4 regions of the Streptomyces enissocaesilis genome follow, and region 3 is predicted to be linked to each of the others. Evidence: riboswitches for the same ligand, from Rfam matches in the RefSeq annotation. Region 3 holds a riboswitch; each other region holds the start of a gene.
The links. A riboswitch is a leader RNA that binds a small molecule or an ion and turns the genes downstream of it on or off. The one in region 3 is predicted to bind cyclic di-AMP.

Region 1 (4,211 bases), on a different contig from region 3:
CCGTGTCCTGGAACACGTTCAAGGACCACTTCAAAGGCAGCCTCGTCGGCCACAGCGACAACAACGCGGCCGAGGACACCGGGCGCCTGCGCGTGACGTACCACCACAACCACTTCAGCAACGTCTTCTCACGCATCCCCAGCCTGCGCTTCGGCACCGGCCACTTCTACGACAACTACGTACAGGGCGCCGACACCGCCGTGCACTCCCGGATGGGCGCGCAGATGCTCGTCGAGAACAACGTCTTCCGTACGACCAAGCTCGCCGTGACCACCAGCCGCAGCAGTGACGTCGACGGGTACGCGGTGCTGCGCGGCAACGATCTCGGAGGCGCCGCGACCGAGATATCCCGTACGGGCTCCTTCACGAACCCGCCGTACAGCTACACGGCGGAGCCGGCCTCCTCCGTCGTCTCCTCGGTGACGGCGGGCGCGGGCACCGGCCGGATCGGCTGACCGGCGCACAGTGGCCGCCACCCGCAGGCAGCGGGTGGCGGCCCGTCAGCGGTGGGGAAGGGGGGCCGGAGTACGCGCGTGGTCCTTCAGCGGTCCGCGAGCAGGCCGATGGGCACGGTGCGGTGCAGGACCTCGGCATGCTGCCGCGCCACCACCTCCGCCGCGACCGCGTCCCGGCGGCGCAGGGTGTCGAGGAGCGCGCGGTGCTCGTGGCGGGAGGAGCGCAGGGTGTCCAGGGGGTACGGCGGGTAGGAGTGCTGGAGCTCGCGGGCACCGGGCCGCAGGCGACGGCGATCGACGGGGCTCCGGCCGCCTCGGTCGGCCGCGCGGCCGGTGATGCCGCACTCCAGGACGAGCCGGTGGTCGATCAGCCGGGGCACCGCCTCCGGGTCCGGGTGGTGGGCGTCGGTGGCGAGAACGGTGCCCGGAGACCGGGGCGCTGCCGCCCCGCCCGCGTCGGCGTCGGTGCCGGCGTTCCAGGACACCGCCGGCACACGGCGGGACCAGGGGGTGACGGACGGTGATCTCGGCCACGCCGAGGACGGCGGCGATGTGCGCCGTGCCGGGCAGGCGCTCACCCGACACCAGCAGGCCCAGGTCCACGGCCAGAGCTGTCCGGCTGCGTACCGGGTCGAGGGCGGGCAGCCGGCGGGCGCCGCTCGGCTCGGGCACCGGGTCGCACGAGCCGTTGCGGGAGGCTGTCGAGACGCTGGACGGCTCCCGCGTGCGGCAGCCCGCCGAGCTCGCCGGGGCATCCGAGTGTCTGGCTGCTTGCCGGGCACGGTGTGCGACCGCGGACCCCGGTGCAGCCGTTCGACACCGCCCTCGGCTTCTCCCCCGCCCGACGGCGAGGCACTCGCCCTGGGGCTCGTCCGGCTGGGGCGCGGCGTGGTGCCCCTCGCCCACCTCACCCGTATGTTCCGCGTCCCGCCGCCGCAGTGCGCCTGTCGCTTGCCGCCGGGCCGCTGCGGTTGCCCGCCCCGGCCCGGCGGGAACCTGACCGGCCGCGACCCGGACGGAGGACGCCGTCGGCCCCGCCCCGTCGCCTGAACGGCGGGGGAGCGGGGCCGACGACGCGGGCCTCCTAGTAGGGGCCGTTCACATTGTCGATCGAGCCGTACCTGTCGGCGGCGTAGTTGCACGCGGCGGTGATATTGGCGACAGGGTCGTAACTGTCCAGCGACGTACCGGGCACGTGATAGGCCTGGAACGTCGGCTGGATCACCTGGAGAAGACCCTTGGAGGGTGTTCCGGCGGCGGCGTTGGAGTCCCAGTTGTTGATGGCCATCGGGTTGCCCGAGGACTCGCGCATGATGTTCCGGTGAATTCCGTCATACGTACCGGGAATACCGTGCTTGGCCATGATGGCCAGCGATTCCTTGATCCAGCCGTCGAGGTCGTTGGAATAGGACGCGGATTCCACGGCGGGGGCGTCGCTTTCGGCGGCCGGCGCGGTCTTCCGCTCGGAACGGTCGGCCCGGTCGGAGGAGGACGCCGGCCTCTCGGCCTCGGCCTCGGTCCCCCTGGCGATGGTCAGCTCCAGGCCCGGACGGATCAGCGAGGGGTTGTCGCCGACGGCCTCCCGGTTGTCCTGGTACAGCTTCTCCCAGCCACCGGCCACGGAGTGGTCACCGGCGATCTTGGAGAGCGAGTCGCCGGACATCACGGCATAGATGACGGAGTCGGCCTTCTCGACGGCGACGGCCTGCGGCGCCGCGCCGGCAGAAGTCGCGCCGAGGAGCGGGAGGACGAGTGCGGCGCCTCCCGTACCCGCGGCGATGAAGCCCCGAGTGAGTGAGGCGTACTTGGAACGGCGGTGCTTACCCTTTGCGGGCATGGTGAATTCCTCTCCGTCGCCTGCGAGGTGAGCTGTCGGGTTCGGGCTGGAGATGCCCGGCCGCATGTGAATGCGACTTCACCCCGAGCCGTTCCGGAATTCCGGAACGGCGGCTTACCTGGGTCCCCCGCTCCTGCCGTACGTGAGTGGGTGTGGTTTCCGGACGGCGGCAGGATTCGGCGGTCCACCCGGATTGACGGTGACCGTAAGCGAGAGTGGCCGGGCGGAACAAGCCCTGAAATTGCTCCGCATGATCCATATCGCGGTTCCGGACGGAGAAAAATCCGTCACTCGCCTTGAGCGAGGACTCAACTTTCTTTCTGGGGGCCGGAACTGTGCCCAGTACCGCTTCAGCCATGCCGTTGCGGGCCGTGACTCATATCACTTGGGGTGCTCCGCCGGGCAGGGGCGGGCGCCCAACCGCCTCGACCGGCAGGCTATATGCCATGCGATAAGGCGATTTAGACCTATATGACATTGGGTGGATTCGCGGCTCTCTCCGGCCGCCTTCACCCGTTACGGCCCTCCCACGCATCCGCGAAATGCAGGGGCAGCGGACCGGAGGGCACCGCCACCGGGTGTGTCGTCGACCGGTGTTCCCTGGCCGGTGGCAGCAGGACGGGCTTCGACGCGTCTGCGGGGAGGCGCGTCGGTTTGCGCCCCTGCCGGGTGCCCGGCAGGAAGAGGGAGCGGCCCGCCCCCGCCCGGTCCGCGCGCAACACCAGCCCCGACCCGCCCAGTTCGGCCGCCGCAGCTTTGAAGCGGACCGGCTTCCAATGGAGCGCCGCGGCGTCCTCGTCCAGTCCGCAGACCGCGGCGCACTCCTCCACCGGATGCGGCACCGAGCGCGCGGGGCGCTGCTCCCAGCCCGGGGCCCGGTCACCGTCGGCGGCCAGATGCTCCCCGAGTGCGGCGAAGCCGTCGCTCAGCAGCAGCCGCAGACCCGCCACGGCGGGCAGCCCGGAAGGGCTGGGCAGCCACTGGGAGGGGAGCGCGGAGTCGGGGCAGCCGTCCAGGGACTCCGGCAACGGATCGTCAGGCCCCTTGGGCGCGGCGGGATCCACGCGCAGATGACGGCACGGCGTACGTCGTGCCGCTCACCTCTGTGACCGCCGGGTGGGCGGTGAGCGCCCCGGTGGAAGGGGCTTCCCCCCCATAAGGGAGTTGCTCTGCGGCGAGAAGAGCGTGAGCGGGCCGGGCCCCGCTGTCGGTTCCTCACACAGCCGGGATATCGCCGCGCCGATCGCGCGGCGCGGCGGCTCGCCCACCGGGGTGCGGCAGGCGAGCCGGGCGGCGATCCCCGGCAGGGCCGGCAGCGCGGCTCACCCACCCGGGCCGAGGGGCCGGGGTCCAGGCAGTTCGCCCCGGCGGCGACGCGGCCGACGAGGGCGGGCAGCCGCAGGGCCGGCCACCCGCCCCGGTCGACGTCCTGATCCTGCTGCGGGGAGCGGGCCGCCTCTCCACTGGGCGGCAGCGTCTCCTGCACGGCGAGGGGGAGAAGGCGAAGAGGTACGGGAAGGGGGGCGCCCAACGCGCACAGCCACCACTCGCAGACCGCGGCAGACAATCTCCAGATGATCCGTCAGTTCCATGTTGCGCTGATCGGCAGGACAAACCCCGGGCGCCCGTCACTGACACCGCCGCCGGACCGTTCCGGGCCGCTCCGCCCCGGGGGCACGTCCCGGTCGCGCCCCTAGGATCGCGAGCATGCTCACACTGCTGCACACCTCGCCCGCCCACGTCCCCGTCTTCGAGGTGTTGCGCGACCGCGAGCACCCCGGCCTCGAAATGCGCCACGTGGTCCATGAGGAACTGCTGGCCAGGGCCCGCTCGGGTGGGCCCGGCGCCGCGGGCTCCGAGGTCGCCGCGGTGCTCGCCGCGGCCGTCGGCGAGGGCGGGGCCACGGTGGTGCTCTGCAC
Region 2 (4,211 bases), on a different contig from region 3:
TCGCGGCAGGAGTCGCCGGATCGGCCATCGCCATCCCGCTGCTCGGCGCGACCGGCGCGAACGCTGCCGAAGCCACGACCTGGGACCGGGTGGCCGACTGTGAGAGCGGCGGCATGTGGAGCGCCGACCTCGGCAACGGCTACTACGGCGGACTCCAGTTCTCGCCGGAACTCTGGCAGCGCTTCGGCGGTACGGCGTACGCGCCGCGCGCCGACCTCGCCAGCCGCTCCCAGCAGATCCAGGTGGCCGAGAAGGTACTGGCGGGACAGGGGCCGCAGGCGTGGCCGAGCTGCGCGCTCATCTCGGGCCTGACGGAGGGTGAGGACGCCGCGCCGGGCGGCGGTGCGACCGCTGAGCCGGAAGCCGCGCCGAAGGCCGGCTCGAAGGCCGACGCGTCGGCCGAGGCGCCGGAGAGCACTACGGCCCCGAAGGCGTCCTCGGGCAAGAAGGCGGCCGGCGCCGGGAAGTCCGCCGGGCCGGCGGCGACCCCGCCGGCCGGCGCCGCCGACTCCGCGGAGGCCGAGACCGACGACGCCGCCGAGACGTCCGGCGCGCCCGCCCGTGAGGCCGCTGGGGCCGCCTCCGGGAAGGACGCTCCCCAGGGCAAGCACCGCGGCGTGAAGGCCCGGGAGGACGCGGGCGCCCTATCCGGCGATTCGGTCATAGATCGCGAATCGGGCCGCCATGCCTCGCGAGGTGACGGGCCGACACGCGACGCGGTCGGCACGTCCGGCGCCCAGGGGCGGGAGCGGGAGGCGGACGCCGGCGAGGGCAAGGGCGAGGACGCGGACCAGGGTTACACCGTCCGCACCGGCGACAACCTCTGGGCCATCGCCGACGCGCACGACGTGCGCGGCGGCTGGCCGGCGCTCTACGCCGCGAACGAGAAGGCCGTCGGGTCCGATCCGGACCTCATCGTCCCTGGCCAAAGCCTCGATCTGGACTGAAATCAGGGGCAGTTCGGGCCGGTATGTCCCCATTGGGGGCAGTGAGACATGGGTCTCTTTGCCTCACTTCACACGGTCGGCCCGAACGGACCGTCAGATTCGCCCCTGACCTGCGCGGATGGAGATCGGGCGGGGGCGCGAATGGGCGATATTTCCGTGATGCTCCTCTTTGAACATCGCGGGCTCATGTGTTTACGGTCGAACCGCTCGCCACCGCGGGCCCCGTCGACCGTCACGCCGAATCCTGCCGGCGGCCGGGGGGAACCGACGCGTAAAGCGCCGTAGGCAGGAGCGGGGGACCCAGGTAGGCGCCGGGCACCGGACGTCGGAAGACGGACGGAACCGGCTTGGGGTTAAGGCGCGCGACGCAGGTCGCGCGGCCGGGCACTCATTGGCCCGAACCCGACAGCTCACCTCGTAGGCGTCGGTGAGGAGATGTCGCATGCTGTTTTCCGGCAAGGCCAAGCACCGTCGTCCGTCCAAGGTCACCCGCATCGCCGCGTTCGCCGGCATCACCGGCGCCGCTGTCGCCGTCCCGCTGATGGGCGCGACGTCGGCCTCCGCCGCCTCCGTCGAGACCTGGGACGCTGTCGCCCAGTGCGAGTCCGGCGGCAACTGGTCCATCAACACGGGCAACGGTTACTACGGTGGCCTGCAGTTCTCCGCGTCCAGCTGGGCCGCCGCCGGCGGCACGCAGTACGCCCCCACCGCCGACAAGGCGTCCAAGGCCCAGCAGATAGCCACCGCCGAGAAGCTCCTCGACATGCAGGGCCCGGGCGCCTGGGCCTGCGCCGGTGCCGGCGGCCTGACCAACGACGGCGTCGACCCGGGTGTCGACACCTCCGGCTCCTCGCAGCCGCAGCAGCAGAAGGCCGCGCCCCAGCCGCAGCAGACGCAGGAGCAGGCCGCCCCGCGCGCCGCCGAGCAGCCCGCCTCGCGCAGCGAGGTCCGCTCCGCGCCGAAGGCCGAGACCGCGAAGCCCGCCGCCCCGAAGACCATCGAGAAGGGTGACGGCGAGTACGAGGTCAAGTCCGGCGACACGCTCGGCAAGATCGCCGAGGCGAAGAAGGTCAAGGGCGGCTGGGCGAAGCTCTACGAGCTGAACAAGGACATCGTCGACGACGCCGATGTCATCTACGTGGGCCAGCAGCTGCACCTCGGCTGACCCGCTTCCCCCCGGAACACCCCGGTCCGGCGCGCTTCCCCCGTGCGCGCCGGGCCGGGGTTTCCCCTTTCCCCTTACCGATCAGTAGTCCGGAACGCCCTCCCGCACATCCAAGAGTTACGTCCGCTATTGCGGGGATTCGTGCCTCTTCTTGTCCCAGCGGGCGGGCGAACGGCCGATCGATGCCCCCGAGCCGGTTAGGCTCTTGTCGCAAGGCCAAAGTGACCCTGCATCCCTAGCGTCACATCCCAGAAGGAGATGCTCGTGCCGTCCATCGACGTCGTCGTAGCCCGGGAAATCCTGGACTCCCGAGGCAATCCCACGGTCGAGGTCGAGGTCGGCCTCGACGACGGCAGCACCGGTCGTGCTGCTGTTCCGTCCGGTGCCTCCACCGGAGCGTTCGAGGCCATTGAGCTTCGCGACGGTGACCCGAACCGCTACCAGGGCAAGGGTGTCGAGAAGGCCGTCCTCGCCGTCATCGAGCAGATCGGCCCGGAGCTCGTCGGCTACGACGCCACCGAGCAGCGCCTGATCGACCAGGCCATGTTCGACCTGGACGCCACCGAGAACAAGGGCTCCCTCGGCGCCAACGCCATCCTCGGCGTCTCCCTCGCCGTCGCGCACGCCGCCTCCGAGGCGTCCGACCTCCCCCTCTTCCGCTACCTCGGCGGCCCGAACGCGCACCTGCTGCCCGTTCCGATGATGAACATCCTCAACGGTGGGTCGCACGCCGACTCCAACGTCGACATCCAGGAGTTCATGATCGCGCCGATCGGCGCCGAGTCGTTCTCCGAGGCCCTGCGCTGGGGCACGGAGGTCTACCACACCCTCAAGTCCGTCCTGAAGTCCAAGGGCCTCTCCACCGGCCTCGGCGACGAGGGCGGCTTCGCCCCGAACCTGGACTCCAACCGCGCCGCGCTCGACCTCATCCTGGAGGCGATCAAGCAGGCCGGTTACGTCCCCGGTGAGCAGATCGCGCTCGCGCTCGACGTCGCCGCCTCCGAGTTCTACAAGGACGGCAGTTACGAGTTCGAGGGCAAGTCCCGCTCGGCCGCCGAGATGACGGAGTACTACGAGGAGCTCGTGGCGGCGTACCCGCTCGTCTCCATCGAGGACCCGCTCTTCGAGGACGACTGGGCCGGCTGGAAGGTCCTCACCGACAAGCTGGGCACCAAGGTCCAGATCGTCGGCGACGACCTCTTCGTCACCAACCCGGAGCGCCTGGCGCGCGGCATCGAGGAAGGCGCCGCCAACTCGCTGCTCGTGAAGGTCAACCAGATCGGTTCGCTGACCGAGACCCTGGACGCCGTCGAGCTCGCGCAGCGCAACGGCTTCAAGTGCATGATGTCGCACCGCTCCGGCGAGACCGAGGACGTCACCATCGCCGACCTCGCCGTCGCCACCAACTGCGGCCAGATCAAGACCGGCGCCCCGGCCCGCTCCGAGCGCGTCGCCAAGTACAACCAGCTGCTGCGCATCGAGGAGATCCTCGACGACGCGGCGGTGTACGCCGGCCGCTCCGCCTTCCCGCGCTTCAAGGCGTGACCGCGAGGCGCACCGGCCACGCCGTAACAGCCGCGGCGTAACAGCACAGCCAGTCGTACGTACGTCCCCGGCCGCGGTCCCGTACCGTGTCCGGGGACGTACGTGCGTAACGGCAGGGGAGGCGGGAGACATGGCCGGGAAGGACCGGGACCGGTTCTCCACCGCGACCAGGCTGCGGGTGCTCGGCGAGCAGACCGCCGCCCGCGTCTACCGCTCGCAGACCCGCCGTCAGGCCCGCCGCTCCCGGCTCACCGGCCGGGCCGCGCTCCTCGTCCTGGTCCTGTGCTCGCTGATCGTGGCCCTCGCCTATCCGATGCGTCAGTACGTGTCGCAGCGCGGCGAGATCGCCGACCAGCAGCGCAAGATGCGGGAGGCGGGCCGGCGCGTCGAGGAGCTCCGCGACGAGAAGGCCCGGCTCAAGGACGACGCGTACATCGAGCGCCTCGCCCGCGAGCACCTCCACCTCGTACGGCCGGGGGAGACGGGCTTCACCGTCGTCGACCCCGGCGCCCGCGACAAGCGCCGCGACGACCGGGCGGGCACCGGCCGCCCCT
Region 3 (4,211 bases):
CCCCGAGCGCGGCTCCCTGCCCAACGGCCTGACCGTCCTGCGCTGCCACCGCCCCGGCCAGCAGGTCATGGCCGTCGAGGTCTTCCTCGCCGCCCCCCTGGAGGCTGAGCCCGAGGGCCTCGACGGCGTGGCCACGATCATGTCGCGGGCCCTCTCCGAGGGCACCGACAAGCATTCCGCCGAGGAGTTCGCCGCCGAGCTGGAGCGCTGCGGCGCCACGCTCGACGCGTACGCCGACCACCCGGGCGTCCGGGTCTCCCTGGAGGTCCCGGTCTCCCGGCTGCCCAAGGCGCTCGGCCTGCTCGCCGACGCGCTGCGCGCGCCCGCCTTCGCGGACGGCGAGATCGAGCGGCTGGTGGCCAACCGGCTCGACGAGATCCCGCACGAGACGGCCAACCCGTCCCGCCGCGCCGCCAAGCAGCTCTCCAAGGAGCTGTTCCCGGCGACCTCGCGCATGTCGCGTCCGCGCCAGGGCTCCGAGGAGACGGTCAAGCGCATCGACTCCGCCGCCGTGAGGGGCTTCTACGCGGCGCACGTGCGTCCCGCGACCGCCACCGCCGTGATCGTCGGCGACCTCGACGGCACCGACCTGGACGCCGTGCTGGCCGACACCCTGGGGGCGTGGAAGGGCGACACCGCCGAGCCCCGCCCCGTACCGCCGGTGACGGCCGACGACACGGGCCGTGTGGTCATCGTGGACCGTCCCGGCGCGGTCCAGACGCAGCTTCTCATCGGCCGGATCGGCCCCGACCGGCACGACCGGGTCTGGCCGGCCCAGGTCCTCGGTACGTACTGCCTGGGCGGCACGCTCACCTCCCGTCTGGACCGCGTCCTGCGCGAGGAGAAGGGCTACACGTACGGCGTGCGCGCCTTCGGCCAGGTGCTGCGCTCCGCTCCCGACGGATCGGGTGCGTCGATGCTGGCGATCAGCGGCTCGGTGGACACGGAGTCCACGGGCCCGGCGCTCGAAGACCTGTGGAAGGTGCTGCGCACCCTCGCGGCCGAGGGCCTCACCGACGCCGAGCGCGACGTCGCCGTGCAGAACCTGGTGGGTGTGGCACCGCTCAAGTACGAGACGGCGGCCGCCGTCGCCGGAACCCTCGCCGACCAGGTCGAGCAGCACCTGCCGGACGACTTCCAGGCCCAGCTGTACGCCCGCCTCGTCGAGACGGGCACGGTGGAGGCCACCGCGGCGGTCGTCAGCGCCTTCCCCGAGGACCGTCTGGTCACGGTCCTCGTCGGGGACGCCTCGCAGATCGAGGAGCCCGTCAGGGCGCTCGGCATCGGTGACGTGACGGTGGTCGCCGGCTGACGGTCCGTCCGTTCGAGGCGAGCCGATCGCGCAACTCCCTCACCACGGGAGGCAGAGGGACCCCGGTGGCCGACAGGCCGCCGGGGTCCTTGGCGTATGTCCGTTTTGTTATGGAGGTTGCCTTTCTGGCCTGTGGGGTGCGTTACAAAGCGCGGAGACTTTTTGGTGATTGAAAGATGTCCCGCTTAGCGTCGGTCCGGCTGTCCGTCAGCAGTGAGCCGCATCCGTGGCACCGGGCAGCCATCGCCGAGTCCCCGTCAGGCGCGAGCCTGGGGAGCCGGGGACCCACCCTCCTGCCGCCTTCGCGGCTGGAGGAGCCCAGTCCCTGGGGTGAATCGGACGTCCTTCCGTACGTACGGAAGGGGTCCGTAGGAGACCTTCCTGCTCCGAACCCGTCAGCTAACCCGGTAGGCGAGAAGGAAGGAAAGGACCAGCCACTTCATGGCGTTCACCCGTGCCACCGGGAAGCACCGTCGTCCGAGCCGTCCGGGCCGTCTGACGCGCAGGAGCGCGAGCCTGGCGGGCGTTGCCACCCTCGCGACGACCGGCGCCGTCGGGAGCCTGGCCTCTCCGGCCCTCGCCGCCGGTACCAGCGCCGACGCGGCCCACTCCGTCGAGGCGACCGGCCTGACCCAGGCCCTCGTCGTCGGCGACTCCCTCGCCGACCAGGTCGCCGCCCAGGCCGAGGCGCAGCGGCACGCCGCCGACCGGGCGGAGGCCGAGCGCAGGGCCGAGGCGGCGCGCAAGGCGGAGGCCAGGCGCAAGGCGGAGGCCAGGGCCGAGAAGGAGCGCGAGGAGCGGGCGGAGCGCGAGGCCGAGGAGCGCGCCGCCCGTGCGGCGGAACGCGAGCGCCTCACCGCCTACACCCTTCCGGTCGCCGGTTCCGTCGTGACCACCGGCTACCGGAGCGGCGGCTCGCTCTGGTCCTCCGGCAGCCACTCCGGCGTCGACTTCCGGGCCGCGTCCGGCAGTTCCGTCGTGGCCGTCGGGGCGGGCACCGTCGTCGAGGCCGGCTGGGGCGGGGCGTACGGCAACAGCATCGTCATCAGGATGAACGACGGCACGTACACGCAGTACGGCCACCTGTCGTCCATCGGCGTCTCCGTCGGCCAGGCCGTCACCCCGGGCCTCCAGATAGGTCTCTCGGGTTCGACCGGAAACTCGACGGGCCCGCACCTGCACTTCGAGGCCCGTACGTCTTCCGAGTACGGCTCCGACATGGACCCGGTCGCGTACCTGCGCGCGCACGGTGTGAACGTCTGACGCACCCCGGTTTTCCCGAAGGCCCCGGCTTCCCGCCGGGGCCTTCGGCGTTGGCCAAAAGATATCCATGAATTCCTGCCGCCCGTCGGAAATTGCGCGCCGCTGCAATAGAGTCGCCGAACAGGCGTCATTCGACCGCGTTTCGCGAGGATCAAGGCGGAGGTCCGCTCATGCGCATTCCCGCGCAATCGGTATGCACGGCGATCCGTGACGACATCGTCTCCGGCGTCTTCGAGCGGGGCAGTCGGCTCACCGAAGAGCTGCTGGCGCGCCGTTACGGCGTCTCGCGCGTCCCGGTGCGCGAGGCCCTGCGCACGCTGGAGTCCGAGGGGTTCGTCACCACCCGCCGGCACGCGGGCGCCTGCGTGGCCGAACCCACCGCGCAGGAGGCCGCCGACCTCCTGGAGGTCAGAACGCTGCTGGAGCCGCTGGGGGCGGCCCGCGCCGCCCAGCGGCGCACCGAGGCGCACCTCAAGGTGTTGCGCGGCCTGGTCAGGCTCGGTCAGGAGCGGGCCCGCCGGGGCGAGGGCGAGGATCTGAGCCCCCTGGGCGGCTGGTTCCACGAGACGCTCGCCCAGGCGTCCGGCAGCCCCGGCCTCACGGCCCTGCTCACCCAGCTCAGGCACAAGATCACCTGGATGTACGCCGTCGAGCAGCCCGCCCGCCCCGTCGAGTCCTGGGCCGAACACGGCGCGATCGTGGACGCCGTGGCACGCGGCGACGCGCAGCGGGCCCGGGCGCTGACGGCCCTGCACGCCGAACGGGCGGTGGCCGCGCACCGGCTGCGGCGCCCCGGCCCGCGGCCGGAACGCGTGAGGACTTCGCAACATGCCGTACACACCGGGGGCGGCCGCAATTAACAGATGCGCCGTATACAAAGAAAGCGAATCGGCGGGGGCTTTTTCTGCTGCCCGGAATTCCTGACGTATACCTCCGCTGTCTCCGCTGTTTCCGCGCAAAAGCGAAGGAGCCGTGACGTCCCGAATCCGGGATGTCACGGCTCCTTCGTGAGAATGAGCCCGTCCGAGTGGTCAGACGGTCTCGGGAAGCTCGTCGAGGCCCTCGGAGACCAGCTTCGCCAGGCGGTCGAGGGCGGCGTCGGAACCGTCGGCCTCGGAAGCGAGCACGATCTCCTCGCCGCCCTGCGCGCCCAGGCCGAGCACCGCGAGCATGGAGGCCGCGTTGACCGGCTTGCCGTCGGCCTTGGCGATCGTCACGGGAACACCCGAGGCGGTCGCTGCGCGAACGAAGATGGAGGCGGGCCGGGCGTGCAGGCCCTCGGCCCAGCCGACGGTGACACGGCGCTCAACCATGGTGTTGCCCTTCATGTTCTAACGGTTGTCTAGACCAGTCTCTCATGGCGCTCGGGGAAGCCGTGCCCGCGACCCCGGGCCGGCCGCGCGCGGCGGCCCCGGCCTGTCTCGCCCCCGGCGGACCCGCGAGCCGTAGGCTTCCTTCATGCAGCCTCCGATGGAGCAGACCCCGCCGGACCGCAACGGGCACCACGCGTACCCGGCCCACTGGGAAGCCGACGTGGTGCTGCGCGACGGAGGTACGGCGCGGATCCGCCCCATCGCTCCCGACGACGCGCAGCGCCTGGTCAGCTTCTACGAGCAGGTGTCGGACGAGTCGAAGT
Region 4 (4,211 bases), on a different contig from region 3:
ACCGCCGCGCCCTCACCGAGCTGTCCCGCATGCCGCACATCCGGCGCGTCGCCATCCAGACCAACCTCAGCTGCCGCACCGACTGGCTCACCGGGGGCGAAGACGGCGCCGACCTCGGCACGCTCGCGCTGTGGTGCACGTACCACCCGGGGCAGACACCGTACGGCCGTTTCCTCGCCAAGTGCCGCGAACTGAGCGCCCGCGGCGTACGTTTCAGCGTCGGCGTGGTCGGCTTCCCCGAACACCTCGAAGAGGCGCGCAGGCTGCGCGCCGCGCTCCCCTCCGAGGTCTACCTCTGGGTCAACGCGGCCGAGGGCCGCACCTACACGGACGAGGAGGCCGGACGCTGGACGGCCCTGGACCCCCTCTTCCCGTACAGCCGCCATCCGCACCGCTCCGCCGGTCTCCCCTGCCGGACCGGCGAATCGGTGATCTCGGTGGACGGGGAGGGCACGGTGCGCCGCTGCCACTTCGTGCGCGCCGAGCTCGGCAACCTCTACGACGGCTCGTACCGGCGGGCACTGCGTCCGCGCGCCTGCCCCCTCGCCGTCTGCGACTGCCACATCGGCTACGTCCACCTGGAGACGCTGCCGCTGTACGACGTGTTCGCGGGCGGCGTCCTGGAACGCGTCCCCCGCGCACCCGCCTCCCTCTCACAGGGGCAGCAGATCGGGCCGCTTCGCCTCGACGTGGTCACCTGAGGACTCCCCGCGCAGCCGGCGCCCGATCCACGGCACCAGGTGCTCCCGCGCCCACTGGATGTTGTCCCTGCGCGCCTCCAGCGAGCCGCGCGGCGCCAGCGGCGGCCACACCTGGTCCGGGTCGGCCGGGACGTCGAGTCCGAGCACCTGCGCGGCGCGCAGCGCGACCCGGGTGTGTCCCTCGGGCGAGAGGTGCAGCCGGTCGACGTCCCAGGCGCGCCGGTCCTGGATGGACTTGAGCGACCACAGGTCGAGCACCGGGCAGTCGTACCGGTCGGCCACCGCCCGCACGTGGGCCGTGTACGTCGCGATCTTGCCGCGCAGATGGCGCAGCACGGGCATGGTGCGCGTGTCGAAGCCGGTGGTCACCATGACGGTGCCGACGGCGCCGGTGAGGTCCGCGACGGCCCGCTCGAAGCGCTCGGCGACGTCGTCGGGGTCGCTGCCGGGCCGGAGGATGTCGTTGCCGCCGGCGCAGAAGCTCACCAGGTCTGGTGCGAGCGCCTTCGCGCGCGGGACCTGCTCCGCCACGACCTGGTCGAGGAGACGGCCGCGTACGGCGAGGTTGGCGTAGCGGAACGTGTGCTCGGGTACGCGGTCGTGGAGGAGTACGGCGAGCCGGTCGGCCCAGCCGATGAACGCACCGTCGGGTCCGGGATCTCCGACGCCTTCGGTGAAGCTGTCGCCGAGCGCCGCGTACGACCCGATGGTGCCTGCCCTGAATGATCTCGAATCGTCTGCCACGTCGGCACATCCTTCACTGGAACAAGTGACCTACGCCACCGTAGGGAGGGGTTGACGGAGGGTGATATATGACACCGGTCAAGTTTTGTCCAACCCGGAATAGCCCGAAAACACACGTACGCCCCCTTCTGCCGCCCGGTGTGGGCAGCGGAAGGGGGCGTACGTGTGTTTTCGGGCCGGCCCTGGACGGGTCAGACGGTGACGCCGTGGCCGCGCAGGTAGGCCAGCGGGTCGACGTCCGAGCCGTAGCTCGGGCCGGTGCGGATCTCGAAGTGCAGGTGCGGGCCGGTCGAGTTGCCCGTGGAACCGGAGAGGCCTATCTGCGTGCCGCCGCCGACGCTCTGGCCGGAGGAGACGGACAGCGAGGAAAGGTGGGCGTACTGCGAGTACCGGCCGTCGTCGTGCTTGATGACGACCTCGTTGCCGTACGAGCCGCTCCAGCCCGCGGAGACGACGGTGCCGGCACCGACGGCCTTGACCGGGGTACCGCTGGCCGCGGCGAAGTCGACGCCCGTGTGGTAACCGCTGGACCAGCTGCCGCCGGCGGCGCGGTACGGGGTGGTGACGCCCGCGGAGACCGGGGCGGTGAAGCCGGAGCCGGTGCTCTGCGCGGCGGAGGCGGAGTTCACGGAAGTGGACTCCGCGGCCTCGGCCTTGGGAGCAGCCTTGGGGGCGGCGGCCTCGGCCTCGGCCCGGGGGGCGGCCTTGGGCGCGGCGGGCGCCTCGGCCGCCGGCTTCGCCTGCTTCGCCGGGGCCTGCTGCGCGGGCGCCGACGCCTTGGCGCCGATCGTCAGCTTCATGCCCGGCAGGATCAGCGAGGGGTTGCCGCCGACGACCTCGCGGTTGTCCTCGTACAGCTCCTGCCAGCCACCGCGCACGTTCTGCTCTTCGGCGATCTTCGACAGGTAGTCGCCGGAGACCACGGAGTAGACCTTGGCGTCGGCCTTCTTCTGCGGCGTCGCCTTCTCGGTCACCGCGGAGGCGGCCGCGGCGGCCGGCACTGCGGCCTTCTCCGCGGCGTTCGCACCGGTGGCGGTGATCAGGGGAAGCGCGAGTACGGCTCCGCCCGCTCCCGCGGCGACGATTCCGCGAGTGATCGAGCTGGACCTCGGGCGGCGGTGCTTACCCTTTGCGGGCATGGAACATTCCTCTCCGGCGCCTACGAGGTGAGCTGTCGGGTTCGGGCTGGAGATGCCCGGCCGCGCTGCTGCGCGACTTCACCCCAAGCCGGTCCGGACGCATGGGGCGTCCGGATCACCGGCGTACTTACCTGGGTCCCCCGCTCCTGCCAACGCGTGAGTGAGTGAGTGCGGATTCCGGGAGGTGGCAGGATTCGGCGGTCCACCCGGATTGCGGTGACCGTAAGCCGACGGGGCTCCCCCGTACAAGCCAGTCCATTCGCACGGCCGTTGCCTGACGGGAATTCACCACGGAATTCCCGTCACCCTCCGTGGATTACGGATCTTTGCGCACCGCCCGCGAACTGGCATGCGCACCCGGCACTCCGCCACGCACTGTCACGAATATGATCCTGCTCACCAGCAGTCCCACCATTTACCGCTCCCCCAAGCGGAGTTGCACCACAATAGCCCGTTTCGCACCAAGTGCCGCTTATCTTCCTCGCTGCGGACCGCGAGGGGTCAGACCCTCCTCAGCCGGAAGACCGCGGCGTCGAGATCACCGCGCAGCGCGGTGCGCAGTCCCCGGTGGAGCAGTACGGAACCCCGGTGCACGGCCGAGGTGTCGAGGCAGGCGTACGCCGCGCCCGGGTCGAGCCCGCGCAGGCGCAGCGGCGGCTGCTGCTCGCCGTAGTGCTGGGCCTGGAGCCAGGCGAGGACGACGGTGTCGTCCCCGCGCACGTACTGGACCGCGCTGAGCCCGCCCTCGGGCGCCCGCAGCCGGTACAGCTCGCCGTGCTGCACGACCGGCCGGATCTCCTTGTACAGGTCCACCCACTCGCGCGCCTCGGCGATCTCGTCCTCGCTCCACCCGGCCAGGTCGCCGCCGATGCCGAGCACCCCCGCCATCGCGCTCACGAAGCGGAAGCGCAGCGAGCTGACCCGCCCGTTGAGCTGCGTATTGGGGCTGTCGGTGACCCAGGCGGCCATCGCCCGCGCCGGATGCAGCTGGCTGAAGCCGTGCTGGATGGCGAGCCGGTCCAGCGGATCGGTGTTGTCGGACGTCCACACCTGGTCGGTACGGGACAGGATCCCGAGGTCGATCCGCCCGCCGCCGCCCGAGCACGACTCGAAGGCGACGTCCGGATGCGCGGCCCGCAGCCGGTCGAGGAGCGCGTACAGGGCGTGCACGTGCTCGGTCCACAGCTTCTGGGGGTACGGTTCGCCCGGCCAGCCCGCGTCGGTGAAGCAACGGTTGAAGTCCCACTTCACATAGTCGACGGGCGCGCTCGACAGCAGCCCGTGGAGCTGGTCCCAGAGGTACGCCTGGACGTCGCCGCGCGCCAGGTTGAGGACGAGCTGGTGGCGGAACTCCGTGCGGGTGCGGCCGGGATGGTGCTGCACCCAGTCCGGATGCGCCCGGTACAGATCGCTGTCCGCGTTCACCATCTCCGGCTCGACCCAGATCCCGAACCGCATCCCCAGGCCGTGCACTTCGTCGGCGAGCGGCCCCAGCCCGCCGGGGAAGCGGTCCGGATTGGGCGTCCAGTCGCCGAGCCCGGCGCGCTCGCCGGTCCGGGCGCCGAACCAGGCGTCGTCCACGACGAACAGCTCCACGCCGAGGTCGGCGGCCCGCCGTGCCAGCACG

Region 1: linked by a shared signal. The riboswitch ahead of ABD374_RS04150 (transglycosylase SLT domain-containing protein) and the one ahead of ABD374_RS03575 (M23 family metallopeptidase) in region 3 are both predicted to bind cyclic di-AMP.
Region 2: linked by a shared signal. The riboswitch ahead of ABD374_RS18820 (transglycosylase family protein) and the one ahead of ABD374_RS03575 (M23 family metallopeptidase) in region 3 are both predicted to bind cyclic di-AMP.
Region 4: linked by a shared signal. The riboswitch ahead of ABD374_RS29605 (M23 family metallopeptidase) and the one ahead of ABD374_RS03575 (M23 family metallopeptidase) in region 3 are both predicted to bind cyclic di-AMP.

Annotation. Positions count from the first base shown of each region.
Region 1 is NZ_BAAAUD010000011.1:27,683-31,893, forward strand. Features, by position in the region: gene ABD374_RS04140 (pectate lyase family protein) at 1-455, shown strand, start outside; gene ABD374_RS04145 (hypothetical protein) at 542-940, opposite strand; gene ABD374_RS04150 (transglycosylase SLT domain-containing protein) at 1,540-2,292, opposite strand; cyclic di-AMP (ydaO/yuaA leader) riboswitch at 2,295-2,455, opposite strand; gene ABD374_RS04155 (hypothetical protein) at 2,802-3,356, opposite strand; gene ABD374_RS04160 (aspartate/glutamate racemase family protein) at 4,000-4,211, shown strand, end outside.
Region 2 is NZ_BAAAUD010000039.1:84,568-88,778, reverse strand. Features, by position in the region: gene ABD374_RS18825 (transglycosylase family protein) at 1-947, shown strand, start outside; cyclic di-AMP (ydaO/yuaA leader) riboswitch at 1,215-1,386, shown strand; gene ABD374_RS18820 (transglycosylase family protein) at 1,390-2,112, shown strand; gene eno (phosphopyruvate hydratase) at 2,371-3,657, shown strand; gene ABD374_RS18810 (FtsB family cell division protein) at 3,788-4,211, shown strand, end outside.
Region 3 is NZ_BAAAUD010000010.1:54,325-58,535, reverse strand. Features, by position in the region: gene ABD374_RS03580 (M16 family metallopeptidase) at 1-1,312, shown strand, start outside; cyclic di-AMP (ydaO/yuaA leader) riboswitch at 1,547-1,740, shown strand; gene ABD374_RS03575 (M23 family metallopeptidase) at 1,754-2,575, shown strand; gene ABD374_RS03570 (GntR family transcriptional regulator) at 2,746-3,435, shown strand; gene ABD374_RS03565 (HPr family phosphocarrier protein) at 3,607-3,888, opposite strand; gene ABD374_RS03560 (bifunctional acetate--CoA ligase family protein/GNAT family N-acetyltransferase) at 4,034-4,211, shown strand, end outside.
Region 4 is NZ_BAAAUD010000057.1:19,731-23,941, reverse strand. Features, by position in the region: gene ABD374_RS29615 (STM4011 family radical SAM protein) at 1-701, shown strand, start outside; gene ABD374_RS29610 (SGNH/GDSL hydrolase family protein) at 654-1,445, opposite strand; gene ABD374_RS29605 (M23 family metallopeptidase) at 1,637-2,584, opposite strand; cyclic di-AMP (ydaO/yuaA leader) riboswitch at 2,587-2,761, opposite strand; gene ABD374_RS29600 (alpha-galactosidase) at 3,086-4,211, opposite strand, start outside.